DNA from 3 places in the Brevibacillus sp. SIMBA_040 genome. Region 3 is predicted to be linked to each of the others. Evidence: riboswitches for the same ligand, from Rfam matches in the RefSeq annotation. Region 3 holds a riboswitch; each other region holds the start of a gene.
What was found. Region 3 has a riboswitch for cyclic di-AMP ahead of SB752_RS03030 (CAP domain-containing protein). Riboswitches for the same ligand answer to the same signal wherever they lie in the genome.

Region 1 (11,035 bases), on a different contig from region 3:
CCGAGTCTGGCTCTGTAGATTCATGATCGAATGCGATTGCCATGTACCGATCGTCAAGTGTACGTACCAGCAAATGGTCGTCACCTGCAACCATGTCTTTGACTGAAAAAGGAAGCGTAAGTGTTTGGCAGGATAAGAAATCCTTCTGCCACAATTGTACTTTGCCAGCTTGATTGATTGTTACCGGAAAACCAAACATGCTGTCCAGCTTTTGTATGTGTGCGGGACCCTTTATTTTAAAAATCGTACGGTTTTCATGCATGCTCCAGATGGTACCGTCTTTACGCAGGAAATATGGCTTTTCCATTTTAGTTACAGCTTGTTGAATGTCGGATAATTGTCCCAGCTCAGTCCACTTCGCAAAAAATAGAGGTAATCTGCCTAGCTGGCCGGTCATATTGCTCCCCCATGAATAAACTTGCCCGTTTTTATCCAGTGCCAATGCATGATCTGTCCCTGCCTGAACATCGATGATGTCGGTGAGTGTTTGGATCGGTACCGGCTTTTCAACGGTCTTTGGCTGACTTTCTCCAAGCATGTAGTTCGTATTTGCCCCCCACCCCCAGACTGATCCATCTGCCTTGACCATAAGGTACATGCCATCGCCATTTACTGCCAGTCTTTTTGCTCCATCTGCTAACGGCATTCTCTTTGGCTGCTGCTCTTTGGTTAAAAAAGCGTACACCTCCCCTGATTCGACTTGAATAAGGGCATGATCCTGATAGCTCACCGCGAATTGCTTCACTTTTCCAGGAAGCGGGATCACTTGCTTGTTCTCGCTTTTGAATGGTCCCTCGCGTCCACTCAAATAATGGAGCCTTCCAGTCTGATCAATGAGATATAACGAGTAAGCAGAGGCATACAGCTTTTGCATGTTTGCGATTCCAGTCAGCTGCTCAGGCTTGTCAGAATCATTTTCTAGCTTCCAAAGAGTCCCATCCTTCCCCAGTACATATAGAACATCAAACATCTCGCCAAGCTGAATCGATTCGACGTTTTTAAGCTCCTTTATTTTCTCAGCGGTCCCCTCCTGATCAAGCCTCCATACCTGGCCGTCATTCGTCAGCGCAAACGACGCAGTGATTTGCTTGACACCCTTTATCCCTTTTACTTGAACAGGAAAATCCATTGGTCGATCATCATATCCCCACTTCCACACCGCCCCGTCTTTTGTTATCGCATATGACGTTCCTGGCTTCCAACCGTATCCAGCCCCATCAAAAATAGGATCGACACTGATCGAAGCGATGCCACTGAGTGGTCGTCCATTTCCAAGCTGGCGCCATTTTTTTACGGTTGGATCTACTGAAGTCGTCTGCTGCATACTTTCGGGGCTGCAAGCAGCTAGCTCTATCTGCGAAGGAATTTGCTGATTCTCAGATGCATTCGATACTGTTTCAGCTGGCTTCTCTGGTGCTTGACTGACTTTAGTTGGTTGGCTCTCTTGCGAACAACTCGCTATGGCAATCCCGATCGTTAAAGATGACAGCATGATAAAGGAGGCACGATTTTTCTTCCTCATTCGCCTGTTCCTCACATTCTTTCTTGTTATCTATGTAAGACGTTCGGACAGAGATTGTTGTTACAAATATTTGGGAATTATACCAGCTTTAATGCCTCATATGCGCCTGCATCATTTAAAACAGGAACATGCTGACTACTATTTAATTGCCCCGCCACTTGTACATCCTCAAGATACCCACTGCGAATCAGCTCTTGCCCTGATCCTGATTGTTCCAAGAACCATGCGAGCTCTCTTTTTGCAGTGGTATACGTAGCGACAGCCATTTGCGCTTCCGGGGAAAGTGTGTGTTCGTTTAATTCATACAGGATGGCTCCCGCAGCGATGATATCCTCGATGGCTGGCCGCAGGGCACCGTTTGGCCATCTTTCTCCACAGGCAATGATCGTTACCGTTTCTTTGCGCTCACGTATGTAATTGGCTACGGCTGAAGCATTGCGTAAACACGCTGCGATAACCGCTGCTTTGCTTTCTTTTGCCAGCACCGTGCATGTGGAGCCATTTGGCGATGGCAGAACAATCCTGCTATTTACGGGTATCGATTGCAGGGCAGCGGGAGATAAAGAAATGCGTTCGCCTCTTCTCCCAGCGAGCAACGCCCCTTTTTTCTCGGCGTAGAGACGAGCTGTCTCATCTTTAAAGCGATAGGGAAATACACTGCCCCCTCTGCCAATTACAACGTCGACGCATGTAGAAAACGAGAGCACATCGATGATGACTATGATTGATGATCCTAGTCCAAGCTGTTCAACCCCTTCATATCCCCATTCAAACCTTGCGCTATATTCTGATTGCTTGAACAAATTAGCATATATCAACGATTTCCACGCCTTCCTAATCGAAATGGTTACTCGTCCCCATGCGTTCGCCGTTACAAAAAGGTACAAGATGAAATAAAGTATTATGTCCCACTAATTAAAACATCATGAATGGAGTGAACGTGAATGTCAGATGGAGGAAGAAAAAACAGAAGACAAGAAGTAAGAACGACAGGAATTTTGCAAAATAACCTCGCCGTCGTACTAACAGCACATCTTGACCTGGTTAACTTGAACAACGATGAAGTAGAGGTTCGCGTACAGGTATTAAACTGGGGTAACGCTGTAGTGCAAACTAATCCTGTCAGCACGCTGCTCGATGTTACTCAAACGCTTGCTGGTAATACTCGCATTGCGTTTAATGCAGCAGTACCTGCTTCCTTTCACTATGAAGTACGCCTTACTGTCGGCTGCAACAATAATAACAACAACAACAATAACGGCAATCGAAGTTCTGAAGAAAATGTTCTTCTCACCACTTATGGCCGGACATCTGTTGGCGGAGGTATCGTGAACGGTCTTACTGTACTCGACAGCCAATTCCAAACTGTAACACTTGATACTTGTTTCTAATCCGTTCTATACCTGAGAAGGAACTATGATTTTTTCATAGTTCCTTTTTTATGTGTGTGTTTCAGTCCGGCTGAACCAGATCGGAATGGTGCGTTCAAATGCTTGATGCTCCTCAATGACTTTATTGACTCGCTGGTTCATATCATCAAGCAGCGAAGGCACCACACGTCCCGTCCAAACGACAGAGGAGAAGATTGTCATGGCCGTGTAAACAGAATATAAAATCCAAAACAAGTCTGGCGGCTCTTCATTGTGGAAATATCCCGTAATTTGTCCATTGCAAAATGGAACACTGATTTCCCTGCTGAAAAAAGCAAGCTTACTAAACTCGTGAATGGGGTCTCCCCAGTCATAGCGATTAAAATCAATGACACCTGCATATTGTCGCTCATGAACAATTAAGTTTCCAACATGAAAATCATCATGCAAAAAACGATTGGGCCTGTTTTTCAAAAAGGTAAGGTGATCCTCGATGAAAGCATTGATTTTGTCAGCGTGCGTAATTTCGAGGGAGGATTCCTGGTAGGCACGAACATAATTTCGGTGCTTTTGGATGCACCTCTCATACCAGGAAGAAACGGAGGTTGGAGCGGAAAGCTGATGCATACTTGCCAATTCACAGCCTGCTATGTAACCGATTTGTTGCTGCTCTTCTATGGACAATTTTGGCAGGACATCACGAGCATCCTCCCCGTCCAAATAGGATAAAACCATGTAGCCTATGTCCAGCGCTGGGATCATTCCGAGTTCTATTGGCGATGACGCTTTGATCCCAAGGGTTTGAATGGTCTTTATAATGTCGTACTCGGCTTTTTTCTGTTCCCATTGATCAAGCTTAAAAATACGCAGCAACCGGTTCTCTCCATTAGACAAATACACGCGGTACTTCTCATCAGTAGAAAATCCTTTTAGAATCTTTTCAATGCGGGTTGAGCTTCTAAGGGCTGCAATTTCTTTTTGCAGTTGGTCAAGCCATTCACTCATGGTAACTCCTCCTGCCTGTAGCCATGTAAAAGAGGAACGTACAGGTAATTTACATGAATTGGAATACGTATTGTAGCATAACTGTTCCCGTAAATAAACAAGACGCCAGGATTTATTTCCCGACGTCTTGATTTGTTATTACTGTGCAGTCCAACCGCCATCAATCACCATTTCAGTACCGGTTACAAAGCTTGATTCATCTGATGCGAGGAAAAGCACGCCATACGCAATATCTTCCGGTTTGCCCAAACGTGGCAGTGGTGTCCCCATTTCAAACATTTGTTGTGCTCCCTGATCCAATGCATCCTGAATCATCGGGGTAACAATAATACCCGGATGAACAGAGTTTACGCGGATGTTATCCGGGGCGAGTTCCACTGCCGAGGCTTTGGCCAATGCACGCAGGGCCCCTTTGGAAGCAGTGTAGGCGTTTGTATAATTCAATGCTACCAGTCCAGCAATTGATGAAATATGAATGATGGAGCCACCACTGACTTTTTTCATCTCGGGTACCACATATTTCATTCCGATGATGCACCCTGTCAAATTAATGTTCAAAACTTTATTCCAATGCTCCAGATCGAATTGATCCAGCTTTTTATCGGTGCTAACTCCTGCATTGTTGACCAGGACGTCCACTTTACCAAAAGCCTCTACCGCTTTTTCCACTACGTTTTTCCAGTCTGCATCGGAGGCAACATCATGCTTAACAGCGATCGCTTTGCCACCTGCACTCGTAATTTCTCCAACGACTTCTTGCAGCTGTGCTTCTTGCATGTCTGTTGCAACAATACTAGCGCCTTCTTGCGCAAACATTTTTGCTTCCGCTGCTCCTTGTCCCATCGCAGCTCCAGTAATGATGACTACTTTTCCAGCTAGACGATTCATCCTCGATCCGTCCTTTCTGTTAGTTATGCCTCACAAATAAATTGGTTTTTAATAAACAACTAGTTGTTTTTACGACACCGTGTCGTACATAATTATAACAATGCCAATTTTGTTCGACAAACAACAGAACGTCTCGTCATGACGCTTATCCAACACCCGATTTGATTTTGTCGATCAACCTACAAAAGTTAAACAAGGAGCTGCATTTTGTTGTCAAAAGCAAGAAAAGTAGACCCCCGTATCATTCGAACGCGTCACTTATTGCGTGATGCTCTCGTTTCACTTATCGATGAAAGCGGGTATGATAGTATTACGGTTCAGGATATTACAGACCGTGCTACCATTAACCGCGCTACGTTCTATCTCCATTATCGCGACAAGCATGACTTACTCATTTCGAGTACGGACGATATTCTTCTTGAATTAATCACGAATCTGGAGATGACGAGTACACCCGTGATTTCCTTTGCCGATCTTGAGAAACCACCGCCGTCCTTTGTCGGGTTGTTCGAACAGATTGCCAAACACGCTGACTTTTACAGAGTCATGCTCGCCAAGCAGCATATGCCTTACTTTGTCGCGCGATTGCAGGAGGTTCTCGCTGGATTTATCCAGGAAGGGATGTCTTCTGTTCTGGCAAAAGAAAATGAATTGACCGTCCCCAAAGAAATGGTCATCCGCTACACAGCTTCTGCCTTTTTGGGAGTCGTCATCTGGTGGTTGGAGAATGATATGAGCTATTCGCCTAAGTACATGGCGAGCAACCTGCTCCGGATGGCAACCAAAGGTCCTTATGCCAATAACCCCTTTTAATCCAAAACAAAAAAACCAACCTCGCTTTGTTCAAATCAAAGGGGGTTGGTTTATAATATCTTAGCAAATTAAAAAAGCGGCCCGCGAACGGACAGCTTTTTTAATAAAGGAGACTTACAGTTTTACTACGTTCTCAGCTTGTGGACCACGGTTGCCTTGAACGATGTTGAATTGAACGCGTTGACCTTCATCCAAAGTTTTGAAACCGTCGCCTTGGATCGCGCTGAAGTGAACGAATACATCGTCTCCGCCTTCTACTTGAATGAAACCGAAACCTTTTTCTGCGTTAAACCATTTTACTGTTCCGTTCGTTTGCATTTAAAAAAACCTCCAAAAAGTCAATTTTGAATATGCTAGTCATATTTACCGAAGCAATAAAACTCACATATCATGAAGAAATACCTCTTGTCTTGAAGCGATATGCCTTCATGATATGTGAATAATATCTACTTCGATCATATGTGATTGTCGTAATGACGGAACTGCAATGTATAGCTTTTTGAAAACCTAAAACAACGAAAGCCCTTCCTCTCTTCCATCCTTGCGGCTCCGATGACCGCGCCAGTGTGAATCGGGGATTCAAAAACGTTATCCATGAGCATACACCTCGATGAATTTATGGGCCTCGATTTTTTCAAGTAGCATCATCATTCTACCATGGCTGTCCAATTAAATCAATATCTCTTAAGCTCTGCCAAGCTCTTGCGTATTTGCTACAATAGATGAAAGGAGGGATTTAATCATGACAAACACCATACATAGTAAAACATTAAAACAGATGTTAGAGAATAACTCGAACCTTATTTTACTAGATGTGAGGGACAACGACAAGTTCGTTATGGGCAGTTTATATAGTACAAATGCACCAACAAAAAACGTCCCTTACCTCATTATGAAGGAACAGGATAAGCCTTTTGACGAGGACACAGCCAAGCAATTGGAAAGTGCACAGATCGTAACGATTTGTACAACTGGAAACAAAGCACAAAAGGCTGCTTCCCTACTTCGTGAGCATGGGTTTCAAGCCGCGGCACTACTAGGCGGACTAACTGCCTGGAACGAAGAGAATAACGAGAAAGAGTAGCTAACTACCAAATATTACTCCTTTATTTCGGGTGGGATAGTCTGATATTCTGGGTCATGCCAAACCAATAAGCCGAAACTTCCACTCGAATGGAAGTGCGGGGGACTTTTTTTGCGGAGAAATCTGCATGGGGTGAATCGCCACTGGCGACGGGTTGTTTCCTCAATCCGAATCCGACAACTAACCTCGTAGGCTAAAAAAAGGAGACGATGTGAATATGAAACGCTTTGGTACAGCTACCATCGCTATGACTCTAGGATTGGGCTTGGCCCTAACAGGCTTCTCCACCTCAGCTTTTGCTGCATCTACAAATTGCCCAGTTCAATCGAACTTTCAATCTCAATTAACCCCTTTCCTGCAGCAAATGCAAAAATCAAATCAAGCTTCTATGCCAACGTATTCACAGCCCGTTTCTAAACAGAATCAACCATTCAACTTCTTAAATTGCCAACAATTCGCGCCGAAGCAATATTTTGTTCAGCCAACTCAGCAAGCACCTGTACAAGCTCCAGTGCCACAAGCGCCAGTGCAACAGGCCCCTGTACAGCAAGCTCCTGCACAACCAGTAGCTACACCAGCTAACGAAACGAACCAGGCTCAAGCCTCCAATTTCGTAAAGCAAGTTGCTGACTTGGTCAACCAAGAGCGTGCAAAAGCAGGTCTCAAGCCTGTTCAATTGGACTCGGCTCTCTCGGATGTAGCGCTTGCGAAAGCTGCTGACATGTCCAACAATCACTATTTCGATCATAATAGCCCGACATACGGTTCTCCATTTGATATGATGAAAAAGTATGGCATCTCCTTTATGACTGCAGGTGAAAATATTGCCATGGGTCAACGCAGTCCTGAAGAAGTTATGACTCAATGGATGAACAGTGAAGGTCACCGCCAAAACATTATGAATCCTGCCTTCACTAAAATTGGTGTTGGATATACAAATGGTTACTGGGTACAAGAATTTATCGGATAATCACTCAACAAGCGAAAGCCGAGCTTCTCTTCTGTAGAGAGCTCGGCTTTCTTCATGCTCATCCTTATTCTTGTTCAGCCTTGGAAGCCTGTACTTTCTTTGGCGTGTCACAGCTAGACTGCCCGGAACAACAGCAGCTGTCCTGTTCATTCAGAAGTGCCACGTCTTCCTGACCAACTTTTTGCTTGGTTGGATAAGCAGATACTTGCTGCATCTCGGCATTGAAATCAGAATGATTATTCATCCCGCAGGCCTCCTCAGAGTGGTTTTACTCTGTTGCCTGCTTAGTATAAACGAATCTACCTCGGGCATCCGAACAAAACGATGGGAAACGAAAAACGTTTCATGAGAAGTACTTTACCTGCTAATAATATGTTCAAGATCCTTCAAAGCGGCGGCTGCAGCAGCAACCGGGTCCGACTTTCCTCCGACGACCAATAAATCACCCATTACATCTGTTTCGACACGAATGGCCTTCGTCGTACCCGTCACATTGGCAAACGGATGTGACACATTTATCGCCTGTAGAACGACTGCTGCGCTAAGTCCGTTTTCTGTCTTGCGAATACTACCTATCAGCTTAGGGAGCTTTCCTTGCTCCTTCCAAAGCGCCATTTGGTCCGGTGTTACGTCCCGCACACTCATTTTTGGAACATCTGCTAGCTGCAAGGAGGCACCGAAAGCGGCATTTGCCAATATGGTGACCTTGCAAGCCGTATCCCAGCCATCTATGTCGTAGGACGGATCAGGCTCAGCGATCCCTAGCTCTTGAGCACTCCGAATCGCCTCTTCAAGCGACAAGCCTTTCTCCATCATGCTAGTTAATACATAATTTGTCGTCCCTGTAAAAATTCCCTCGATAGCCCGCACTTCACACCCTGCCAGGTTGTACTGCAATAAATCAATCGTAGGCAAAGCGGCTGCTGTTGCTCCACTGATCTTGAGCATGACGTTATTTTGCGAAGCCAGCTTCGACAAACCCGCATAATCAACGACCAGTGCCCCTTTTGAGATCGTGATGGCATGCATCCCTTGTGCTAAAGCCTGTCTTATATAAAGCAGTCCTGAGCCCCCTGTCTGAATGTCAGTGGGACCTGCTTCAATCAGAATATCCGCATGACTTGCAGCCAAAAAAGCAGCTCCATCAAACGTTCCTTTCGTCTGAGCTCTCTGTGCGCCGAAGTCTTCACACTGCCTAGCAGTCAAACCATCAGCTTGCAGACAGCCACCCGCAGAGCGAGCGATGCCTACGAGCCTGACATCAGCCTGATATTTTTCTTTATAAGAAGTGTGTCTGTGTTCTAACAATCGAGCCACTTGCTTGCCTACTGACCCAAATCCCGTAATGACAATGTTCCATCTTCTCATTTTTGTTCCACCCCGTTGTTTCACTTTTTCTGAATCAATCTTCTTTGAAGCAAAATGGGATGGGCGTCTTGCGGCTTCAGTTTTTTTCCCGATCGTGCCGAATACAGTTCATCTACGTAATCAATAAATAGGATTCCCTCGAGATGATCCAGTTCATGTTGAATACAGCGAGCCAATAAATTATCAGCCTCGATCGTAACAGTCTCCCCTCTGCGGTTTAGCGTTTCGACCTTTACATAAGCTGCTCGGGTGATGAACCCTACTACACCTGGTATCGAGAGGCATGCTTCTGGTCCCGTCTGCTCACCTTCTGTTTCGATGATTCGGGGATTGATCAGCTCAGTTAAGCCACTGCCACAGTCCATAACAATCAGCCGTTTCGGTATTCCAATCTGAATAGCTGACAAGCCCGCCCTGCCTTTATCAGCATAAATCGTGTGTGCCAAATCATCTAAAATCTTTTCCGTATGTGTGGTGATCGTTGAGACTTTTTTTGAGACTTCTCGCAAAACCGGATCTCCCAAACGGATAATCTTGTGTTCTGCCATACTCCTCAACCTCCCGCACATCGTACTTCGTCGCTTCCAAGGTAGCAAAGCCACCCCATCCTGTCAAAGGAAATCCGTTCAAAAATCTGAAAAATCGTCCCATGGTAGATGACAAATGCGTGTAGATACGCTATCTTTATTGGTAAACATACAGATGTTCTAAATGAAGAGGGAGGCTATCATGCATTCTATAGCAACACAGCTGAACGAAACGATTCAGCGGGAAAATCCACACGTTTTTGACATGCTGTCCAATATCGGAAAACAGATTTATTTCCCAAAAGAAGGGATTCTTAGCCAGTCTGCTGAAGCAAAAGCGAAAGCAAAAAAATACAATGCTACGATCGGGATTGCTCTCGAAAACGGGCAGCCTATGCATTTGAAAGTTATTCAGGATAACCTGTCTGCTTTTGCGCCAAAAGACTTGTACGAATATGCTCCTCCCGCAGGAAAACCTGAGCTGCGTACCGCTTGGCGTAAAAAAATGATTGAAGAGCAGCCTTCCCTGGCTACAAAATCATTCAGCAATCCGATTGTGACCAATGCCTTGACTCACGGATTGAGCGTTGTGGCTGACCTGTATGCAGATAATGGTGACAGTGTGATCATTCCAGATAAAAACTGGGAAAACTACGAGCTTACTTTCGGCATCCGCCGTGGTGCAGAAATGATGTACTACCCGTTATATAACGATGAAATGAAGTTTAATGCTGCTGGGTTGCGTGACGCGATTCTTGCACAAAAAGAAAAAGGGAAAGCAATCGTTATCCTCAACTTCCCGAACAACCCAACAGGCTATACTCCTGGAGCTGAGGAAGGAAAACAAATCGTAGAAGCACTGAAAGAAGGCGCTGAGGCTGGTATCAATCTCGTGGTTGTAACAGACGACGCTTACTTTGGTCTGTTCTTCGAAGATTCGATGACAGAGTCGATGTTTGCAAACCTGTGCGATTTGCATCCACGTATTCTGCCAATTAAAGTAGATGGTGCAACGAAAGAAGAATATGTATGGGGATTCCGTGTTGGTTTCATTACCTATGCGGCTCCATCCAGCGATCTCTTAAGTGCACTGGAACAAAAAACATTGGGTATTATCCGTGCGACGATTTCCAGTGGTGCACACCCTTCGCAAACCTTTGTTCTGCACGCTCTCACTTCGCCGGAATTCCACGCGCAGAAGCAAGAGAAATTTGAGATCATGAAAGGCCGTGCAAATCGAGTCAAACAACTGCTGGACACTGGCAAGTTTGATGATGCATGGGGCTACTACCCGTTCAACTCCGGCTACTTTATGTGCCTCAAATTGAAAACAGTAGATGCAGAAGCATTGCGTAACCACCTATTGGATCAATACGGAGTCGGTACGATTGCTCTGGGTGAAACAGACCTGCGCGTTGCCTTCTCTTGCATCGAGGAAAATGGAATTGACGAGCTGTTCAACCTCATTTACAGCGGCGTAAAAGATTT
Region 2 (11,035 bases), 400 kb from region 3:
CGATATCTGCTGGATCAAGCTTTTCGATGTCTGCTTGATAGTTTAACGCCGTCATCGTTGGCGTATCTATTTTTCCAGTCAATTTGTTGATTAGCTCTTCCAATTGTGGATACTGTTTCAACGTATCGTTGCGAACGACTGGTGAGGCACCATACGGTGGGAAAAAGTGCTTGTCGTCTTCCAGCGTTACCAGGTTGTACTCTTTCAGGCGTGAATCTGTGGAATAAGCGAGGACGATATCCACATCGCCTTTATCCACTGCCTTGTAAACCAATCCGATGTCCATTGGCGTCGTTTTGCCGAACGCAAAGCCGTATTCTTTTTTGAATGCCGGATACCCGTCATTCGTTCTCTCCAGCCATGGTGCATCAGACGCCATGTTCATGTCTTTTGCATGTGCCGCTAGATCAGAAATTTTATGCAGATTGTACTTCTCGGAAACATCCTTGCGAACGGTAAAGATATACGTATTATCAAAGCCATAGGACGGGAACCACAGCTGATCAAATTTTTCAGCAACCCCGTTTTTAACCAGATCAAATGCTTCCTGTGGATCTTTACTGAACTCTTGTAACCCCAGACTGCTGGTAAGATCGGTCCCGACGTAGCGAATCGCAGAAATTTGGATGTCGTTGTTCTGCATCGCCTTGAGCACGACCGGCGTTCCCCCGAGGCCACCAACCAGCTCCGTCTTGATATCGGAATTCGCCTCGATCAGCTGCTTCAGCATTTGTGCGATAATCGTCTGCTCCGAAGTAGCCTGATGCCCAATTTTGACAACATTTCCACCCCCGCCGCAGCCTGCTACAAGTAATGCGGCTAAGGCAGTTATGATCATTGTACTCATCCATCTATATCTCATTCGTGTGCTTCCCCCTCAATTTGCCCGCTTGCTTCTCAAGCCTTTTGGCGTGCATAATTTCTGAATTTTCTGCGTAATAAAATCAGCGATGGTTGCGAGCAAAGCAGTGGCTATCGCTCCAGTGATGAGCATACTGTCATTTGCAACTCCGAGACCTGTAAAAACGAGATAGCCTAGTCCCCCGCCGCCAATAACGGCAGCTAGAGTAGCCCAGCTAATCGTAAAAATCGTAGCCGTGCGAAATCCGCCCATGATAATCGAAAGAGCCATAGGCAACTCGACTTTGAACAAGATTTGCAGGCTCGTCATGCCCATTCCTCTCGCTGCTTCTATAAGAGCTGGGTCCACCTCTCGAATGCCTGTGAACGTGTTGCGCAGCATAGGCAGTAGAGAATAGAGGAACAAGGCAACTATGGCAGGAAAGATTCCAATTCCAAGCAAGGGAATCATCAGACCCAGGAGCGCCAGACTCGGGATCGTCTGCAAAATGTTTACGAACCCAATCACATATTTGTTCAGCTTTTCCGTTCGCGTCAGTACAATCCCAAGTGGAACGGCGATCAAAAAGCCGGCGATGACAGCGATGAAAGAAATATAGGTATGCTCCCAGGTCAGGGACAATATTTGTTCATGTCTCTCTGTTACGAATTGAAAGAAATCACTCATAGTCTCACCCCCGCTATTACGAAATACTCCATCGCGGCGGAAGCGTCGCTTTTTTGGAACCCTGTGCAGGCAGCTCCTGTACTCTGCGCAGACGCTTCACACCGATAAAATCGGCTACAAAGTCATTGGCAGGTCGCTGGAGTAAACGGTTCGGCGTATCCAGCTGCACGACAGAGCCGTTATTCATGATGCAGATGCGATCCGCAATTTTGATTGCCTCATCCATGTCATGTGTCACAAACACGATCGTTTTTTTGATCGTACGCTGCAGCCGGACAAGCTCATCTTGCAGCTGTTCTCTGCTGATCGGATCGAGTGCGCTGAACGGTTCATCCATCAAAATAATTGGCGGGTCGGCGGCCATTGCCCGAATGACACCTACACGCTGCTGCTGCCCTCCGCTTAATTCAGCTGGATAGCGGTCCTTGAACACCTTTGGGTCAAGCCCTACCATATCTAGCAGCTCATCGACCTTTTTCTCGTACTCCGCTTTTTCCATTTTCTTCAGCTTGGGCACCAAGGCAACATTCTGCCCAATGGTCATATGTGGAAATAGTCCAATCTGCTGAATGACATACCCGATATTGCGGCGCAGCTCCACCGGATCGGCTTTGGAGATATCTGCCCCGTTGATGTCAATTCTCCCAGCAGAAGGCTCGATCAAGCGATTAATCATTTTCATCGTCGTAGTCTTTCCACAACCGCTGGGTCCGATCAGAACAAACAGTTCCCCTGCTTCGATTTGAAGATCCATTCCTTTGATAATGGACACATCCCCGATGCTCTTTGCCACGTTGTGAAAGGCAATCATTCGCAACACCTCTTCTTTTCTTAAAAAGTATTTATGAACAGAAAAAAGTCGACACACCGCTCGCGTCTGGAGGCCATCCTGGACGAAAGCAAATAAGTCGACTAATCTCGTACATACATATATAGAAAAATAAGCTTGATTACATGCGAACATACGCTCAGGAAAGAGCAACAGTCAAATCGCACGCAAAATAAGCGATTGCAACGAAATGTATGCAATATCTGCTTTAGCCGACGAGGTTAGCTGACGGGTAGGATGGCAGGTAGCATCCCTTCTGTATGCACAGAATTAACCCCAAGAGTGGTTCCCCCGTTTCCGTTTGTCACGGAACTAGGCCCGATATGAAATTATTGCGATACAAATAGCTTATCATTTACTTAGCACAACAACAATTTTGAAAATTCGTGATATCAACCGTTCTTACGTGGTCAGAGCCAGTTAACCGTAATGACCGGTCCTATTCGTATGAATACTCCCATATCCTTCCGCATGCTAACCAACTGGTTGCTAATAATCCCCATATTATGTTCCCTGGTCAAACCATGCTCAATGCAAAAGGTTTAGCAAAAAAGTTAATGTCCCGACACTCATCACTGTCGTTACGAGCACACTGCTGGAAACGAATTGCGGACGCATATTAAACTGAATCGCATAAATCGCGGTTGTCGCAGCAGACGGCATCGCTGCCAAAATGATCAACACCTTCTGTAACAGCGGATCGATCGGAAAGAACAAGCAAATCACGTACGCCAAAATCGGTGAGGCAACCAATCGGATGACACTTGCTGCGCTAAGCCCCTGCCACTCAAAGGTACGTGATGACACATTCGCCAGCTGCATTCCAAGAATGAGCATGATGACGGGAATTGCCGCCTGCGCTACGAGATCGATCGCCTGGTAGTAGCTCTCCGGAATGACCACATTCAGTTGCTGGAGCAGAACCGCAAGTACGACAGCATAATTGGATGGCTGCTTGAAAATCGCCTTGACTGCTGTAGTGACACCACCTCCGCCTCTGGAAGCAAAATACACGCCGAAGACACCCATGATGATGGAATGAAAAACCATGATCTGTACGGCATAGACAAACCCGGCATCGCCGTACGCAAACAAAATGATCGGTGTCCCGTAGTTCCCGCTGTTCATGAAAGCGGTCGACAGCATCAGGGCGCTTTCTTGCTGCTTATCGTAGTGAAAAAAGCGCGCAGTCAGCTGTGTGATGAGGATCAACGCCCCCAATAGCAGCATGGAAATGACGACGATATAGAATAATTGCAAATCGAGCTCGGTTTTGTAAAAGGTACGGAAAACTAGAGCTGTCGTCAAAATGTAGATCGCCAGCGTAGAAATCGGCTTGAGATCAAGCTTGAAGATGCGCTGCAAAATATAACCACTGAGAAAAATCAGCAAAACAGGCAAAATGACTTCCAGAAAAATCATGATGAATACCTACTTCCCCCATCAAGTAACTTTCTTCCTTTAGTATAGCAGAGGTGTTTGTAAAAATGCGGAATTATCACACTACTAGTGCATTTATGTTATATGCTAGCTTTTGTGTGGAGAAGGAAACAGGAGAAAACGCTCCAGGTTCTTGGGCTACTAGCTTGGAGGTTTCACTGTACGACTACGTGAAAAAAACGAAACCGCGTCCAAAGTAGAACTCCCATAGGAGTCTCTCAGAGGTGGACGCTTAAGGGCGTGTTTCGTTTTTTTCACTCCGTCTCAGCAAGTATCCCAAAGACCTTCGCTTTTTTCTCCTGTTTCCTTTGGACAGCCTTTTTACTATTTCGCGCTTTCTTGAAAGAACTTTTGAAATGCAACACTTCTTATGAATCACGACAATAATCGATTAACATGATCATATGAAAATGCCTGATGCGCGTCTTCTGTATCGATTGACTTCGCTTCAGGCTCTGTCATTCTTTATCGTGTATTTTCCTCTATAAAACTCTCCACTTCCTCCAGCGATGGCATCGCAGGAATGGCCCCTGTCTTGGTCGTAGCAAGCGCACCGACGGCATTGGCAAAGCGGATCAATTGTTCCAGCTCTGTCTGTGAGAGTGTCGCTATGTCTTCTTTTGCCTCCAATATTTGATACAGCATGCCGCCGAAAAAAGCATCCCCTGCACCTGTCGTATCAACCGCATCAACCTTGAAGCCACGGACGATCCCACAGTGATCTTGCGTGCGATAAAAGCAGCCTTTTGCCCCAAGCGTCACCAGAATGAGCTGGTTTCCATATTCCTGAATCAACCAGTCTGTAGCCTCGTGGATTTCAGCAGCTGGCGCCAAAAAAGCGACCTCTTCTTCGGACAGCTTGACGATATCTGCTTGGCTGATCCCGGACAGAATAATTCGCTTCGCTTCCTCTTCGTCGTTCCACAATGATGCTCGATAGTTGGGATCAAACGAAACGAGGCGCTGGTTGTTCTTCGCAATCTCCACTGCTTTTCTCGTTGCTGCTCTGGCAGGCTCATGCGTCAGCGAGAGGGAGCCAAAATGAAAGAGACGTGCCCCAGCAACCAGATCAGCATCGATATCTGTTTCCCGCAGCAGTGTATCTGCTCCCGGATTGCGATAAAAGTGAAAGGACCGATCCGCGTTTTCGTTAAGATGTACGAAAGCAAGCGTGGTCGGAGCTTCGCTTGTCATGATCAGCCCCGTTGTCCCGATGTTTACGTCTAGCAAGGTCTGCTTCAAAAACTGGCCAAAGGCATCGTGCCCCACAGCCCCGATAAACGAAGTCCTTTTGCCTAAACGCGACAATGCAGTCAGTACATTCGCCGGTGCACCTCCAGGGTTTTGCTCAAAAGCGATTTTTCCTTTCTCCGCATGTGACGTAGGGGTAAAGTCAATTAATAGCTCCCCACAAGCAATGACATCCAGCATATCGTTCTCTCCCTTTTCTATTTGATGCTTTTACGATGGCATCGATTTTTCTTCACTACCAGAAAACTACCTGCATACTTCCCATGCCATTTTCAATCGTTCGGGATGAACACGCAACGGTTTACGAAGTCCTTCCTTACTGACGATGCCCTCTGCTGCAAGCTGGGTTAACTGCTCTGAGACGGTTTCGCGGATACTTCCCATCATGCTTGCCAGCTCCTGATGCGTCAGCTTCACACCCAGCTCAATCCATTCCTGATTTGTACCCGAGCCGAACTTTTCCGAGAGCTTGTGCAGCAAAAAGAGCAATCTTTTTCGCACGCTCCCGTATGCCATATGCTCCATCATCTCTTCTACCTCTTTCAGGCGTGTCGAGATAATCTCGATAAAATGCAGGGCGAGCTCCGGCTTTTCCCGCATCAGCTGTTCAAACTGCGGCTTGTTAATCGTACAGATGACGCAGTCCTCCCACGCCTCGGCGTACATGTTTTCGGAGCTGATGGTGAAGGACCCGATTTCCCCGAATATGTGGCCGACACGCAATAAGTCTACGGTCAGCTCTTTTCCGCCCTCTGACAGCTTATATAAACGAACCATTCCTGACTTGACCAAATACAAGAGCTTCCCGCCGTGATGGGGGGAAGCAATGATGGTTCCTTTTTTGATTGTGTTCATCGGTGTAATCGGTTCGATCTGTATGAGCTCCTCTTTGCTCAGCTTTTGAAACAAATCGACCCGCGATAAAAACTTGCTCTTGTCCACCCAAGTGCCCCTTCCTCTCCCAGTGTAGTTTTCCCTACATATTTGGCATGCTTTGTTCCATTATACTATGTCTGGAAAGCAGAACGATGGGCTTTCTATGGAGAGGAGTGTAGAGCTTGAATGTACTTACAGCCATTCTTCAAGTTATTTTGTTTGGCATGTTTACCTTTTCAGCAATCTTGAAATTTTCCCGTAGCAAATCGATGGTCCAGCATTGGAACGAGTATCGGTACCCGTTCTGGTTTATGGATGTCATGGCTTCCTTGGAATTGCTCGGGGCAATAGGGATGCTCGCTGCCTTTTGGGCTCCAGCTCTAATGAAGTATGTCGCAGTCTTGTTTATCGTCCTAATGCTCGGTGCGGTTCATGCCCATCTGTTCCGGGCGAGGCACAAGCCAATCATGGCAATCAACGCTTTCTTCATGCTTGTGTTCTCTGCTGTGCTTCTAATCAGCTAGCAAAAAGCTCGCCAATCATCTGGCGAGCTTCTTCACTTCCGCCTGCGATCTGCCCCAACAACGCGGTCCCCGCCACACTATTACTGTACTGGTCGATAGCCGGGCCGTGCTTGGCGAGATCCAATAGTCGGGAATCCCTGCCTCTACCAATCCCAGTGATCAAACGGGAGGAAAAAACTGGCGCTTTCTCACGCCAGCCTGATTCTATCTACTATTTTTTACCTTTATTTCCACCCAGAATCTCGAAAATGACTTCTGCGTTTTTCGTGTTGTCGATCAAACCGGAAAGCTTTTCTTTACCTGGACCAAACGCATACACATTGACGTCTTCCCCTGTATGTCCGCCAGTTGTCCAACCTGTAAAGGAGCGCTTGTCAAAAATCGCTTCAATTGCATTATCGATCTCAACCGCTTTTTTCGTTTCTGCTGCCTTTTTCACAGAATCAATTTCTTCTTTTGTCAGTTCCAAATCAATATAATTCTTCAAGGTTTCTTCAACGCCAGCGCCTTTTGCGATTTCTGCAGCCATGAAATCAGGCGTGCGTTTCGCTGCTTTAATCGGTTCGACAAAGAAATTATATTCGTCTCTCGCGCCCACAGAGAGACCTCCTGTGGAGTGGTCCGCAGTGGCTACTACCAGCGTGTGTCCGTCCTTCTTGGCAAAATCGATTGCAGCTTTAAAAGCCTTTTCGAAATCTTCCATTTCACTCATAGCTGCCACAATATCGTTATCGTGTCCAGCCCAGTCGATCTGACTGCCTTCCACCATCAGGAAGAAGCCGTCTTTATTTTTGCTCAGTCTTTGAATCGCTGCGTTGGTCATGTCTTCCAACGAAGGAGTCGATTCCGAGCGATCAATCATCTTGTCCATACCGCCTGATGCAAACAAGCCAAGGATTTGCTCATTCTTATCTTTTAGAAGAGCTTGTTTATTCGTAACAAAGCTATAGCCCGCTTTTTTAACTTCTTCCGTCAGATTCCGATCCTTGCGATCAAAGTTGACCAAGCCCCCGCCAAGCAAAACGTCGATCTTGTGCTTGCCGTTGATTTTTTCATCAAAGTAGTCATTAGCAATCGCGTCCATGTTCTTACGGCTTTCATCATGGGCACCAAAAGCAGCAGGCGTCGCATGCGTAATTTCGGAAGTAGCTACCAGGCCTGTAGATTTGCCGACTTTTTTCGCTCTCTCCAGAACAGTCTCTACCTCGACTTTGGTTTTATCTACAGCAATTGCATTGTTGTACGTCTTTACTCCGGAAGACATAGCCGTAGCTGCGGAAGCAGAATCCGTGATGTTTTGCTTATCATCATCGGCATACGTCATTTGCGCTCCCACGAGATATTTGTCAAATTCCGTTAACTCTTTTGTCGGCGTTTTTTGATCATCCTTCAGATAGCGGTACGCTGTTGTATAGGCCGGACCCATCCCGTCACCGATTAAGAAAATGACATTTTTCACTTGCGCATTGTTTGTTTGGCTTTCTTGCGCTGTTGCAATACCAGTATGCGCTCCATACAGTGAAGCTGTAATTGCTAGCGAGGAAATCACAGCCATCGGTAGCATTTTCTTGGAGAATTTATGTAACATCTTGTACCTCCTAAAGAATGAATTTTCATTGATGTCATACAAGATTTTACTGTTTGTACATTAAGATTTGATGTTCCGTATGTAAAGAAGCGTAAGGAAATCGTTAAACCGCATTTACACATGTAGATGGGTAAACGCATAGATATACATCGAGATCATTCAGCGTCAAAAACCTATTCAGCAGCGATTGCTGTTTACAGCGCGAGAATGCACGATTGAATGTATTTGGAGGTACGTCATGACAGATGTATTTGTTGAAAGGTCATTAGAAGAGATACGATTTTGGTCTCGTATCATGAAGGAGCATTCGTTATTTCTAAAATTAGGATTTAACTGTGACGATACGAAATTGATAAACGAAGCCGACCGTTTTTACAACATTTTTGAAGACATCGAGAACCGCGCACTTGCCTTTACTCCCGATACCGACCCACAAAATATCTACGAATTTAACCAAGTCGTTTCCAATGCGGTCAGTCACATTTGGGCATTCAAGCGACATGTACTTGGCTTGATTATTCAGTGTAAAATCCTAGGCAACAACTTTCCCTTATTAGTGGATCATGTGAGCAGAGAAGCAGCCTATTTCAGGAAACGGCTGACGCAGCTGAATACCGGTACCCTCGATCCACTGCCGGATGCAGTTATTAATGAGAACGTATTCTTCCTGCGCATTATGGCTGACCACGCAAAATTTATCAACCATTTGCTTGATCCATCGGAAAGAAAGCTCGTTGAGCAGGCCAGAGACTTTAGTCATGACTTTGATCAGCTCTTATTCCAGGCACAAGATCTCGACTCGATGAGACCGCAATCTCAAACGCAGCCTCTGCTCGATCAGTTTGTGGATCAGAATCGTGTTTCGGTCCGGCAGTTGCGTGACTTTAAGAAAACAGCCCGTGACCTGATTGAAGCTTGCAGAATTAAAAGCATCATCCCTCCGCTACTCGCTGACCATGTCTTTAGAGAAGCATCGCATTTTCTCGAAATCTTGGATTCCTTTGAAATAGCGCTAACCTCCTCCAAGTAGTTATCGTTTCGAAAAGCACGTCCTGACACCCTCCTGTTCACGGAGAAAATTGAATACGAAGGGGTATTTCGAGTTGAATGATAAACATGGTCATTCCTTGCGCTTTGTGAGAATCGTCGACAGTCCAAATCATTTGCATAATTATGACACGCAAACAACCGTTAACGACCGTCATCGACATCGCATGAGTGGCAGAACCTCGCTCCCGCAAAACATCGGCAACCAGCAGCATGTGCATTACTATGAAGGGACAACATCGTTTAATGACGGGCATGTCCATGATTACAACGGTTGGACTGGTCCAGCTATTCCCTTGCCGAACGGAAGCCATTACCATGAATTTTCTGGGCAAACCACTTATGATGATGGACATATTCATTCCTATCGTGGAGTTACTAGTGAGGCTATTTTGTGAAAGCCGTGATGAGTATTTTAACCTGGTCTCAAGTTGACCAGGTTTTTCTCATATAAGCACAGATAGATTTTAGACCGTCATATACAAAAAAGAGGAGACAGTCCAATCTGCCTCCTCCTTTCATGCTATCCAGTTAAGGGAACTCTTCTACTTTTTCTCAGACAAGAACAAATTCGGAGCCGTATACAGTGCTGGTGAACCGCCTGTATGCAGGAACAGCACATGATCCTCTTTTGTAAACTTCCCTTCGCGAATCATGCCGATCAAGCCTGCCATCGCTTTCCCAGTATATACTGGGTCAAGCAGGATTCCTTCGGTGCGAGCGAGCAGCTGGACAGCTTCAATCATTTCATCCGTAGGAAGTGCGTAGCCTGGTCCTACATACTGGTCTTCACATTGGACCGCTGACGACAAGATTTCACCTGTAAGTCCGACTACCTCCGCTGTGCCTCGGACGAGCTCCAGCACCTTGGCTTCCTGGGATGCACGATCGCGGCTTACGTTGACCCCGATCACCTTGGTATTGGACTGTCTCGCCATGAAGCCTGCAATTAGACCCGCTTGCGTACCGCCGCTGCCTGTTGCTGTCACGACATAATCATAAGGCGTCGCTGTCTCCCACGCTTGCTGCTCGATTTCCTCGGCACATGCCATATAGCCGAGAGACCCCACTTCATTGGAGCCCCCAACCGGGATCAGATATGCTTTTCTGCCTTCCTTTTTCAGTGCTTGCGCCAGCTCTTCCATCGCTGCCAGCATATCGCCATCGGATGGAATCACTTCGATTTTCTCGGCGCCAAGCAAATGAAACAACAGATGGTTGCCGCTGGCTAGAGGATTGTAGCCCGTCTCAGGCTCGGTCAAAACGAGCTGACACGCCAAGCCTTCACGTACCGCAGCAGCCAGCGTCAACCGGCAGTGATTTGACTGAACTGCCCCACACGTAATCAGTGTATCGGCACCTTGCTTGATCGCATCTGCAACCAGATACTCCAGCTTACGCGTCTTGTTTCCTCCGGCAGTAAGTCCCAAAAGGTCGTCGCGTTTAATCGAAATGGTTGGTCCTCCCAAAGCCTTGGATAGTCTGTCCAGCTTTTCGATGGGTGTGTTCCCTGTCGTGTATTGTCTGCGCTCATAACGGATCGGATTCATGGGCACTCTCCTTTTGCTCATTGATTGATTGGATATTAAATACTCGTTCACGCAGATGGATTCCTGCCTGGTCATATACTATCGGAGGTGGATGAATCGTGCAGGCGCAAAAAATGGATTGTAATGAATTTACATATCGCATATAGTGTTAGGGAGTAATTGATTTTCAACAATCCTGGAGGTGGGGAATATGACAACGACATACGTGAGCTTTATTTCCGCATGTAATCATATTCTAAATCCCCATCTGGCGTACGTGAAAACCTCCTAGTTCATCTAGAAGGTTCTCCTAGCTGTGCCTACAACACGGGGATAACCCGTGTTTTTTTGTTGCAGCACTGTACGCGTCCAAGGCTTGGTGTAGTGTAACCAGGTTTGTTTAAGCGAGCCGCCGTGGGGATG
Region 3 (11,035 bases):
CAGGAGGAGACGATGCTTATTGTACATATATAAAAAAGTTTTAGACTGGGCTTCGTTGAGCTAACGGACAGGATAATGAGTGCACGTAGGGATCAGATTCTTGGCTGATTCTTGAAAAATTTTGGTTAGTGCCACATAAGATAAGCGGATACTTCACACATGAGGTATCCGCCTTTACATCACCTACGTGGACTAAGTTTTTACATTACAATAAACATTTTAAAGCTCTGCTTAAAGCAGTATTCCAAGGTCTTGATTCAATCAATTCAATCCCATTCCGCCTACAGGTATCTGCTATCCAATCTCCATACGAAATACTTATTTCAGCTCTATATTGTTGTAATTCGCCATCTTCTCTTGATAAATAATTCTGCAATATTTGATTTTTGTCTGATTCCTGTACAAATATTGATTTTACCTCCGGGTTATTGAAAGATACTGTAAATTCGGGATAGATAAAATCGCCTTCAATAATGATAGGTAATTTATCTTCAATATGCCTGTTTGCAAGTTCTTTTAATACGGGACCCATTTCTTTGCTTACATCAATCAGCCAGTTTACATTGCCGTCTACTCCAACATCCTTCCAATTTATACCGGAATCATAATAATGAATTGCAGGAAAATGCTCCTTTGTTGTAACTGTTTTTACGGATAGGTGAACATCATCTACTTCCAAGACATTTACACCATAAAATCGAGCAATTTCATAAGCAATACTTGATTTACCTATTCCCGATGCTCCACCAATAAATAAAACGGTCCAGTTTCTATCATCATTCATTTTGCCAACCTCATTTATATACTCATCGATTAATTTATTAAGTTATGTAGTTCAACATTAATTCGATTATTCCCTTTCCTCAAGCCGCTACACGAAGGGCAGGATATAAAATCAATCCTTCAGCAGTACCCTCTGGAACAGTGGTCCACAGCGAAATGATGTTTTTACTGAAATACAGCAAGTATCTGCCTATCCGGGAAAAAACAAGAAAGCCGGGCCCCCGCTAGAGGACTCGGCTTTTATATCCAATATTATTATCCGATGAATTCTTGTACCCAGTATCCATTCACAAAGCCTACACCGATTTTGGTGAAGGAAGGATTCATGATGTTTTGACGGTGTCCTTCACTGTTCATCCATTGGTTCATGACTTCCTCAGCGGTGCGTTGACCCATGGCGATGTTCTCACCCGCGGTCATATAAGATACTCCGAATTGTTTCATCATGTCAAACGGAGAGCCATACGTAGGGCTTGTATGGTCAAAGTAGTTGTTATTGGACATGTCAGCCGCTTTTGCTTGTGCAACTTTGTTCAGGGAAGCATCCAGTTCCACTGGCTTTAGACCTGCTTTTGCTCGCTCTTGGTTTACCAAATCAGTTACTTGCTTCCCTACAGTGGAAGCATCCACTTGTTGGTTAGCTTGTTTTACTGGCTGTTGAACTGGCTGCTGTTGATTCGCTGGTGCTGCGTAAGGTGCTTGCATTTGCGGTTGGACAGGTTGCATATATGGCTGATACCCGTATTGCGGATATGTGGTAGCGGCAGAAGCTGTGTTAGAAAAGCCGGAAAGAACAAATCCCAATCCCAATGTCGCGATTGCAATAGTACCAAGGCGTTTCATATTCACATCGTCTCCTTTTTTGGGCCTACGAGGTTAGTTGACGGATTCGGATTGAGGAAACAACCCTACGCACTTTGGCGATTCACCCCATGCAGATCTCTCATCTGCAAGTAAAAAAGATCCCCCGCACTTCCGTTTGAGAGGAAGTCTCGGCTGTTTTGTTTGGCATGACCTAGAATAACAGAGTTTCACCGGTGAAAGAAACCCATAAAATTTGGTAGGTTTAATAAGGATATCTCTTGTTTTATTGAGAGGGTGGAGACCCACTACAGCTCCTAGCAAGTGTTTTCACTCCGGATGGTTGCGAGTCCCCCGCCCTATCTCAAAAGGCGAGGTAACCCCCTCATACAAAAGATGCATCGTCATTCCCAAAGCAGCATGGTCCTGATTATGACAATGATCCATCCACAGACCTGGATTATCGGCGCGGAATGCGACTTCATACGTTTCACCTGGCGCCACATTGAGTGTGTCCGTCCACCATGGACTGCCTGTTACGACGTTCCCGTTACGGCTGAGAACCAGCATCGTATGTCCATGCAGGTGCATCGGATGATCCATGAAGCTGCGGTTGACAAAGGTCATTTTCACCAGATCTCCTTCCTTGACTACCTGCATCGGTGTTTCTGGGAATACCTTGCCATTGATCGTCCACAAGCCATCCAGACGTCCGTCATAAAATCCAACCTGAAGATCAAACAGCATGAGATATTCGCGATCGTAGCGGGTATTCAGATCAAAAGGTAGCGATTGCGGACTGCCATAGCGTGCAGGGTCAAACAGAGGAAGCTCTGCATTCATGCTTGGCAATTCGCCTGTGCCGTCAGGACTCAGCAATAATCCCTTACCATTTGCTTGTTTGCTCTGCGCAAAGAATACAGGGCGATTCGGCATGGTAAAAGAAACGTCATATCTTCCACCAGCAGCTAATTGCAAGGCTTGGTTGGCAATCAGATTCGGCTCTTTCACATCGTTGCCGTCAATGGCGACTACCTGAAAAGGTGTGCCGAGCAATTGAAAGGTCACGGGAAAGTTATCTGCATTGATGAGACGCAACCGCACTGACGTACCAGGGGAGACAGTATCAAGCATGAGCGTATCACGTCCGGACAACGTGACACCTTCGCCTGTCAGCTTATGGTGAACCAATGTCAAATCGCGTTTGTAGCCGGCTACAGGCTCAGTCTCCGCCGGTTCTACAACGAGTGCGCCAAGAAGTCCCTTCCGTACTTGGACAGAAGCTTGTTGATGAGAGTGGTACCAGAACGTTCCTGTCTGTTTGGCGACAAATCGATATACATGCTTTTCACCAGGCATCACGGCATCCTGTGTAGCTCCGGCAACACCATCCTCTGCGTTTGGTACATTAAGACCATGCCAGTGAATGGTTACGCCATCCGTTATATCCTTATTTTCCAAGGCAACCTCGATGAGCTCACCTTGTTTCATCCGCAGCTCAGGTCCCGGATATTTACCATTGAAGGTCCAAGCCTCGGTTGTTTTTCCTGAGGGGAGCTGAATCGTTGTTTTCTGAGCGGTCAACGTAAACTGTCGATCCGGTTCACCCGTGTGAGGTCCCGTCAAATCGGTGACACTGATCGTTTTGCCAGATGCCGCTGGGGCGGAGTGCTGTTCGTGAGCTGCAGCAGATGCAGAATGATCAACCATTTTTAGCTGATCGGGCAATAGGCTCGCGAGCAATTCCTGATGTCCCCAAAAGTAAGCACCTGTTCCCAACAGAAGAAGAATCGAAACAGTGCGTAAAAAACGCAGTACGGCATGTGGTCGACGCAGCTCACCAGGACGGGAAGCGCGGTGCTGCCGCCATGAGTGTAAAATCCACAGGAGGGAGACGCCTGTAACAAAAGCGCCCCACGCAATGGCCAGCTTATCGATCTCCAGCGTAACAGCAGGAAACATGAATTGAAGAATAAGGGCAATCAAAGCTCCCAGTGAAGCCGCCTGTAGAGGTACGATCATTTCAGGGGCAGAGGCATTACTTCTCCATGCAGCATCAACTACATCTGCCGGCAGTGGTGCGCTTTTGCCAACTGGTGCTTCCAAAGTAGTTGCTGTTTCACGAAAAACATCTTCCTCCGTTGTCGGGAGATTTTCTACAGCTTCGTGCAGTAGGGGTTCATCCCATGCTTTGGCGGAGGCTGCATCGAAAGTAAGTGGGGTAGAAGCAGCCTTTTGCTTCTCTTTGCGAATATGTCCCATCGCCAAACGAGATAGTCGCGGAACCGAAATCAACAGACTGGTAGTCATTGGCAGCAGAAGCAGCGGCAAAAATCCGATCACCTTGTCTTTTATGTACAACCAGCCGAAGGAATGAAAAAGAGACCACGTAACAAACACTTGCAAGGCAAACAACAGTAGTGCCAGAACAAAGAAAAACAGCGTCCACCCGGCACTTTTTTTCAACGAACGGGTAGTTTGGGCATAAACAAGCCCCTTGGCTTTACAAGCTGGAAGGAGCGTAGCGAGCAATAAGAGCACAAAGAGTCCTTGATGGACCCCGGCGAGTGTTTCAAATTCTGACATGAACAGTTCCTCCCGATTTATGAGTACGTTTTTTATGATATAGAGGAATGGCCGATGCCCAAACGTACCCGCGCAGTATTTTCCCTCCGTCTCAGGTCTGAACCTGTAGGTGCCCGTGCTGAATGGCTGCGGTCGTACGTATACATCAAAAGATCAAACCTACAGCTGGGGGGAGCGTTCTTTTGGATACGTTTAAACGGTTAAAGGATTACTACTGGCCCTATAAACGATTATTTCTGGTGTCGATCCTTTCCTTGTTTGTTGTGACGAGTGTGACGGTTATTTATCCCCTTGTTTTGAAGTACACGATCGATGATGTTTTTGGACAGGGGCAGTACGGGCAGGTTCCTTATATAGCTATCGGATTTATTGTGCTGATGGGGATAAAGGGAATCGCTGTCTACTACCATCAGTACTATGGTGATTTGTTTGGAGTCTCTACCGTTTATGAGCTTCGTAACGAGCTGTACACCAAGCTGCAATTCTTGCCTTTTCGTTATTATGACAGTGCAAAAACCGGTGACCTGATGTCCCGGCTCGCTGGTGATGTCGAGGTTTTTCGATTTTTTCTGTCGTTCGGCTTGGCGCAGTGCCTGAATTTTTTGCTGCTCATCGGATTTGGCTTTGCCATCATGCTATATTTGCATCCATCGCTAGCCTTGGTCACATTAATTGCGATGCCCTTTGTTGCGATTACCGCCTACCGTTTTGATAAGAAAGTTCACGTGGCCTTCAAGGAAATACGGGAGGCTTTTTCCGCTTTAACGACCAAGGTCCAGGAAAATATTAGCGGAATCGGCACCGTCAAGGCACTGTCCCAGGAAAGCTTTGAGATCACAAACTTTACGGGCAAAAATCAAAGTTATAAGGATAATCACATTTCTACAGCGAAAATTTGGAGTGCCTTTTTTCCAATCATGGAGCTGATCGGCAATATTTGTGTCATTGCACTCTTGGCGTACGGCGGTTGGCTCGTCATTCATGATCAGATGAAGCTGGGTGAGCTGGTTGCCTTTTTTAGTCTGGTCTGGTTTATCATTGGTCCGTTGATGCAGCTCGGTTTTATACTCAATTCGTACTCCCAGTCGAAGGCAGCAGGAGAAAGATTGCTACAGGTCCTGGATGAACCGGACCATGCTCCAGTTGCAATAGAGGCGGAGATGTCCAATCGAAAAGTCTTGCGTGGACACGTGTCGTTCATCGAGGTGAGCCTGGCCTACAACGAGAAGAACGAAAAGGCATTACATACGATTAGCTTTGATGCACCGCCTGGAAAGGTCATTGGGTTCATCGGCGCGACAGGTGCGGGAAAAACCTCAATCACGCAGCTGATCTCACGCTTTTATACTCCGACAGCAGGTACGATTCTTATAGACGGCAAGGACATCGCAGACTACGAGCATCATGAACTGCGAAAAAATATCGGAGTCGTTTTTCAAGAGTCCTTTCTGTTTTCCTGCTCGATTTACGACAATATTGCGTACGGAAATCCTCAAGCGTCGCTCGAAGAGGTAATCATCGCTGCCAAGTATGCGCAGGCACATGATTTTATTAAAGAGCTACCGGATGGGTATGACACACTTTTAGGAGAGAGAGGGCTTGGCTTGTCAGGGGGGCAAAAGCAGCGGATTGCGATTGCTCGCGCTTTTTTAACCAAGCCGAGCATTCTGATTTTAGACGATGCGACGAGCGCAGTTGATATGGAGACGGAGTTCCGGATTCAACAGGCATTGCGCGAGGTGATGGTGGGGCGCACGACCTTTATTATTGCGCATCGGATATCTTCCTTGAAGCATGCGGACGAAATCGTCGTCTTAGACCGCGGTCATGTGCTGGAAGGGGGCACCCATGAACAGCTGCTTGCTCTGCCTGAGGGAAGCTATCGGCGAATCTATGAAATCCAGCACAAGGATCATCTCACAGCCATTCATGAGCGGACGGGGGAGTGGAGCAGGACATGACGAATAGGCAAGGGCAGGAGAGGTTTCAGTATTCGATCGACAATGTCATCGACAAGCCTTATAACTGGTCTCAGGTGGCGAGACTCGCTGGATATATGAAGCCGTACTTAAACAAGTGGCTCCCTTTTGCCGTCTTGTCGCTGGTTGCGGTGACGATCGTTCGGCTTGGCGTTCCTTTTTTGATGAGCATAGCGATTGACGAGGCGATACAGAAAAAGGACTGGGGCTATCTGGTGAGCTTGACTGGCATCATTTTGGGGCTGTATTTGCTCGGGTGGTTTGAAAGTGCCCTGCGTATTCGCTGGACAAATCAGCTAGGTCATTCGATTATATTCGATCTTCGCCAGCAATTGTTTACGCATATTCAAAGGCTGTCGCACCGCTTTTTTGATGGCCGCTCAGCGGGCTCTATCATCGTACGGGTTACAAACGATATCAATTCCTTGCAGGATCTGTTTACAAATGGCGTTGTCAACATTTTTATCGATATCACCATTCTGATTGGGATCGTCGTGATGTTGTTCGTCCTCAGTCCGACGCTTACACTAGGGATCATGATTGTTCTTCCCTTGATGTTTTTGATATCGATCAAGCTGCGAAAGAAAATTCGGCTTTCCTGGCAAAAGGTCAGGCTCAAGCAATCGAGCATTAATTCACATCTGAATGAGAGCATCCAGGGAATTCGGGTGACACAGTCGTTTACACAGGAGCAGGAGAACATCGCTTTTTTCAAGCGAATGAATCAGGATAACTACGAGGCGTGGAGAGTCGCTACACAGAGAAGCGCTACCTTTCGACCAGTGGTAGACATGGCGGGTGCGATCGGCACGGCAATTCTGATCGGACTGGGAGCTGTATTGATTCAAGCGGATGATATTTCAGTGGGTGTATTTGTCGCATTTGCTTATTATCTAGGTAACTTTTGGGAGCCAATCTCGCGCCTCGGTCAAGTATACAACCAGCTGCTGATGGCGATGGCCTCCTCAGAGCGAATCTTTGAATTTCTGGACGAAAAGCCTTCTGTACCCGAGAAAAAAGGGGCAATCGAGTTGGGCGTCATCCGGGGCGAGATCGAGCTGGTTGACGTATCCTTTACCTACGATGGCAAAAGAGACGTGCTGCATGATATCAGCTTGCACATTCGAGCGGGCGAGACGGTTGCCTTTGTCGGGCATACTGGCTCTGGGAAGACATCCATCGTGAATCTGATTTGCCGTTTTTACGACCCGACCAGTGGCTGTATTCGGATAGATGGGGCCGATCTTCGGGAGGTTCAGCTGGATACGCTTCGCTCGCAGGTCAGTATTGTGCTTCAGGATACGTTCATTTTTTCGGGAACGATTATGGAGAATATTCGCTTTGGTCGTCCAGGGACAACTGATGAGGAAGTGATGCACGCGGCAAAAGAAATTGGGGCTGACCTCTTTATTCGCAGGCTCCCAAAAGGTTATGATACAGAGGTGGAAGAACGTGGGAATGTGCTTTCGCAGGGGGAGAGGCAGCTGCTTTCCTTTGCCCGTGCGCTGCTCGCCGACCCGCGAATTCTGATTTTGGATGAAGCAACAGCAAGTATTGATACAGAGACCGAGGTCAGGGTGCAGCGAGCGCTAAATCGGCTGCTGCTGGGGAGAACAGCCATCGTGATTGCCCATCGACTGTCTACAATACGCGAAGTAAGCAAAATAGTAGTGCTTGATCACGGCAGAGTGATTGAGCAAGGAGATCACGGGCAGCTTATGAATAAAAAAGGTGCTTATTACAACCTTGTCAGTTCTTCATTTCGTGTAATGGAATAAGATTGGAGTGAAAAAGAGCATGTACTACCTATTTGTAGAAACATAACAACGCCGGCCGCGTTCGCGTGCTCCACCGCTTTTCCTTTTTAACAAAAAGAGAGGAAAAGAACGATTGGGAAAACGGAGGAGAAGAAAAGATGCAAGAAAAGGACTGGATGAGTGTATTTCAAGAGGAAATCAATGTCCCGTTTGAGGGCTGGAACTTTTCGCGACTAACTGAAACAGGCAGAATGCAGGAAGCTCCACTAAGCTGGAATTATGCGAGCGTGGTGCGGCAAAGAATGAGAGGAATCCAATCACTTCTGGACATGGGTACCGGGGGAGGGGAGCTGCTAAGCAAACTGCAGCCGCTGCCCAATAAGACCTTTGCTACGGAAGGCTATTTGCCCAACGTAGAAGTCGCCAGGGCAAATCTGGAGCCACTGGGTGTTCATGTTATTTCTTTAGATGGAGACGACGAGCTGCCACTTCCAAACCAATCGCTGGACTTGATCATCAATCGCCATGAGTACTATTTACCGTCGGAGGTCTATCGTCTGCTGAAGCCAGAGGGCATTTTTATCACGCAGCAGGTAGGAGGCAAAGACAATCATAAGCTGAATCACCTACTAGATGCACCGGTCCCGACGGACTACCTTCACTGGGATTTGGCTTTCGCCACTAATCAATTGAAAGAGGCGGGCTTCAGCATTTTAGAGCAAAAAGAGGAAGAAGCCTTTACACGTTTTTACGATGTAGGATCGATTATTTACTATTTGAAAGCGATCGAGTGGCAAATTCACGACTTTACCATTGAGCGCTATGCAGACCAGCTTGTTTCGCTTCATTATGAGCTGCAAACTGCCGGATACGTCGATATTCCGACCCATCGATTTATCATCGTGGCACAGACCTAATCGAGAACTGTAAAAAAGTGATTCCCAATTGTCAATAAGACAGTGTGGGAGGAGATAGCTCTTCCCGTTAGCTGCATGTAAGCATCGGGAAGAGCTTTTTTATAGGGCAACTGCGGCTTCACCAAAGGTATGGCGTAGCCAACTGCTCTACCATTTCTTAAAACAACAGGATAATCAGCAGGCTCATAATGCCTTGGGTGGTCAGCAGAACGCGGCGTATCCAAGTAAAAGCATGCTTGTGCTGCTGGTCATTGATCGGAAGTAGTGAATACATGTTACGCTTTTTATGATGGCTGGACAGACCCTTTAACTGGATGGCCGACTTGAGGAGAAAGAGCAGGCCGATAATCAGCTTGGCGTACAGATTGGGCAGCACCAAAATCAGAAACGTACTGAGCAGAATCAGTCTGAAGTACAAACCAGCATAGCCACCTGAACGAATAAACGTCCGCAAGACGAGCAGCTTTGCCGCATTCGCCTGTCCGTAGGAGACAAGCCGGGTGATCGGGACAAGCCATGGGCGAGGCTTCACCTCATTTTGCAGCCACGGAACGTCCTTAAACTGGTTGACGATCCGATAAAATCTGCTGCGTAAGCTCTTTTCTACATCCAGCAGACGGTACCATTGGAGAGAATGCTTCTTTTTGATCGCTTGCAGCTGAGCGTGAAACCAGATCACGATCCCGATGCATACAATACCCGCATAGGGAATGCCCTGATAGGTGAGGAGTCTGCCTTCTCCGAATACCCAGGCGAGCACAAAAAACGTAAAGGCAAAGCGGGCAAGAGCGTATTGCGATTCTCTTTTTTTATCCGGGAGCCGGAGGCAAATCCAGCTGCTGTATATATTCCAGCCCTTTAGAAGAAAAGGGACGCACCAGTAAAACCACAGCTGTCCACTTGTGCCGCTTAAGCCCAGCTCATATACCGGAGAGAACAGAAGCAGGACGAGGAACAGTCCAATGCTCTGAACAAAAAAGTTGTAACGTTGTGTCTTTTGAAAATAACTTCTCATTTTTGTTTCCACAGGAGTTAAAAAGAGCAAATCAGCTTCTAGCAAAAACGTGCGGTGTCTGCTTTGTGTGACGACTATAGCAATCACAAAAGCAAGAAAATAGGGAACCGGAAACCATATGGGAATCAGATCGACCAAGCTGCGATAATAGAGGGAAAGAAGGCCCATCATAAAGAGCATGACAAACAGCAGACCACCGTTGGCAATGTACGGTGAATAGCGGACAATCTCTTCGAAAAAACGTTTTTGTCGCTCTCGAAATAGCGCATCAACATCGACGTTCATTCGTTATCATCCTCTACTATATGTAAATAAATATCATCCAAAGAGTGGTGAGATAATCCGGTGATGTCTCGCAGCTCTTCCAGAGTGCCCTGCGCGCGAATTTCCCCTTTGTGCATGATAATAAAACGATCACAATACTTTTCGGCGGTCGCAAGAATATGGGTGGACATCAATATGCCAGCGCCCTGCTCCTTGCACTGATTCAACCACGATAAAAGCGAACGGATACCGAGCGGATCTAGCCCCAAAATAGGCTCGTCGACGATGTAGAGCTTCGGCTGTACTAATAGCGCCATCATGATCATCAGCTTTTGGCGCATCCCTTTTGAAAATTGCTGTGGGAATCGATCCTTCATTTTTTCCATTCGGAACTCTTTTAACAAAGCAGCAGCTCGTTCAACAAAAACGTCGCGTTCCAGACCGTGACTCATAGCCGCAAGCTCAATATGCTCCCACAAAGTCAGCTCCTCATAATAAATCGGGGACTCAGGAATATATCCGTACGAGATGCGATATGTATCCGGGGCTGATTGAAACGACTTGCCTTCTATGGTGATGACGCCCTTGGTCGGCGCAAGCAATCCTAAGATGTGTTTGATGGTAGTACTTTTTCCTGCTCCATTTAAACCGATGAGTGCCACGATCTCTTTTGGCTGGATGTGAAAAGAAACATCCTTGATCACGGAGTGTCTGGCAGAGTACCCACCGGTTACTCCTTGAACGTCTAACAGGTTTGGCATAATTTTCTCCTTTCTGGTCTGCGAAACATGCAGTCAGGCAGTACCTTCTATTGTACCCATTATTGAATGAGAAATAAAATAGGGCACCCTTTTTTCAAAGCGTGCCTGTAGATTCCTTACTTCAATGTATTCACCATACTTTTTACAGGGTTTCGCATCATATCATAATGAA

Region 1: it holds a riboswitch for cyclic di-AMP, as region 3 does, so the genes downstream of both, SB752_RS22180 (CAP domain-containing protein) here and SB752_RS03030 (CAP domain-containing protein) in region 3, are expected to answer to the same signal.
Region 2: it holds a riboswitch for cyclic di-AMP, as region 3 does, so the genes downstream of both, SB752_RS01005 (ABC transporter ATP-binding protein) here and SB752_RS03030 (CAP domain-containing protein) in region 3, are expected to answer to the same signal.

What each region holds. Positions count from the first base shown of each region.
Region 1 is NZ_JAWRXI010000014.1:59,386-70,420, forward strand. It holds gene SB752_RS22140 (RCC1 domain-containing protein) at 1-1,522, opposite strand, end outside; gene SB752_RS22145 (2-phosphosulfolactate phosphatase) at 1,600-2,340, opposite strand; gene SB752_RS22150 (hypothetical protein) at 2,467-2,913, shown strand; gene SB752_RS22155 (phosphotransferase family protein) at 2,962-3,897, opposite strand; gene SB752_RS22160 (glucose 1-dehydrogenase) at 4,036-4,785, opposite strand; gene SB752_RS22165 (TetR/AcrR family transcriptional regulator) at 4,996-5,598, shown strand; gene SB752_RS22170 (cold-shock protein) at 5,713-5,916, opposite strand; gene SB752_RS22175 (rhodanese-like domain-containing protein) at 6,341-6,682, shown strand; cyclic di-AMP (ydaO/yuaA leader) riboswitch at 6,743-6,892, shown strand; gene SB752_RS22180 (CAP domain-containing protein) at 6,900-7,652, shown strand; gene SB752_RS22185 (hypothetical protein) at 7,717-7,896, opposite strand; gene SB752_RS22190 (homoserine dehydrogenase) at 8,010-9,020, opposite strand; gene def (peptide deformylase) at 9,041-9,568, opposite strand; gene SB752_RS22200 (aminotransferase class I/II-fold pyridoxal phosphate-dependent enzyme) at 9,750-11,035, shown strand, end outside.
Region 2 is NZ_JAWRXI010000001.1:203,222-214,256, forward strand. It holds gene SB752_RS00995 (osmoprotectant ABC transporter substrate-binding protein) at 1-862, opposite strand, end outside; gene SB752_RS01000 (ABC transporter permease) at 878-1,528, opposite strand; partial or broken gene SB752_RS01005 (ABC transporter ATP-binding protein) at 1,605-2,339, opposite strand; cyclic di-AMP (ydaO/yuaA leader) riboswitch at 2,553-2,686, opposite strand; gene SB752_RS01010 (AEC family transporter) at 2,886-3,779, opposite strand; gene SB752_RS01015 (carbohydrate kinase family protein) at 4,263-5,228, opposite strand; gene SB752_RS01020 (Crp/Fnr family transcriptional regulator) at 5,295-5,990, opposite strand; gene SB752_RS01025 (DoxX family protein) at 6,107-6,448, shown strand; gene SB752_RS01030 (alkaline phosphatase) at 6,660-8,036, opposite strand; gene SB752_RS01035 (DUF2935 domain-containing protein) at 8,275-9,066, shown strand; gene SB752_RS01040 (YmaF family protein) at 9,140-9,481, shown strand; gene cuyA (D-cysteate sulfo-lyase) at 9,629-10,633, opposite strand.
Region 3 is NZ_JAWRXI010000001.1:605,312-616,346, reverse strand. It holds gene SB752_RS03035 (hypothetical protein) at 206-784, opposite strand; gene SB752_RS03030 (CAP domain-containing protein) at 1,039-1,626, opposite strand; cyclic di-AMP (ydaO/yuaA leader) riboswitch at 1,634-1,791, opposite strand; gene SB752_RS03025 (multicopper oxidase family protein) at 1,915-4,170, opposite strand; gene SB752_RS03020 (ABC transporter ATP-binding protein) at 4,353-6,131, shown strand; gene SB752_RS03015 (ABC transporter ATP-binding protein) at 6,128-7,927, shown strand; gene SB752_RS03010 (class I SAM-dependent methyltransferase) at 8,065-8,823, shown strand; gene SB752_RS03005 (ABC transporter permease) at 8,981-10,123, opposite strand; gene SB752_RS03000 (ABC transporter ATP-binding protein) at 10,120-10,863, opposite strand.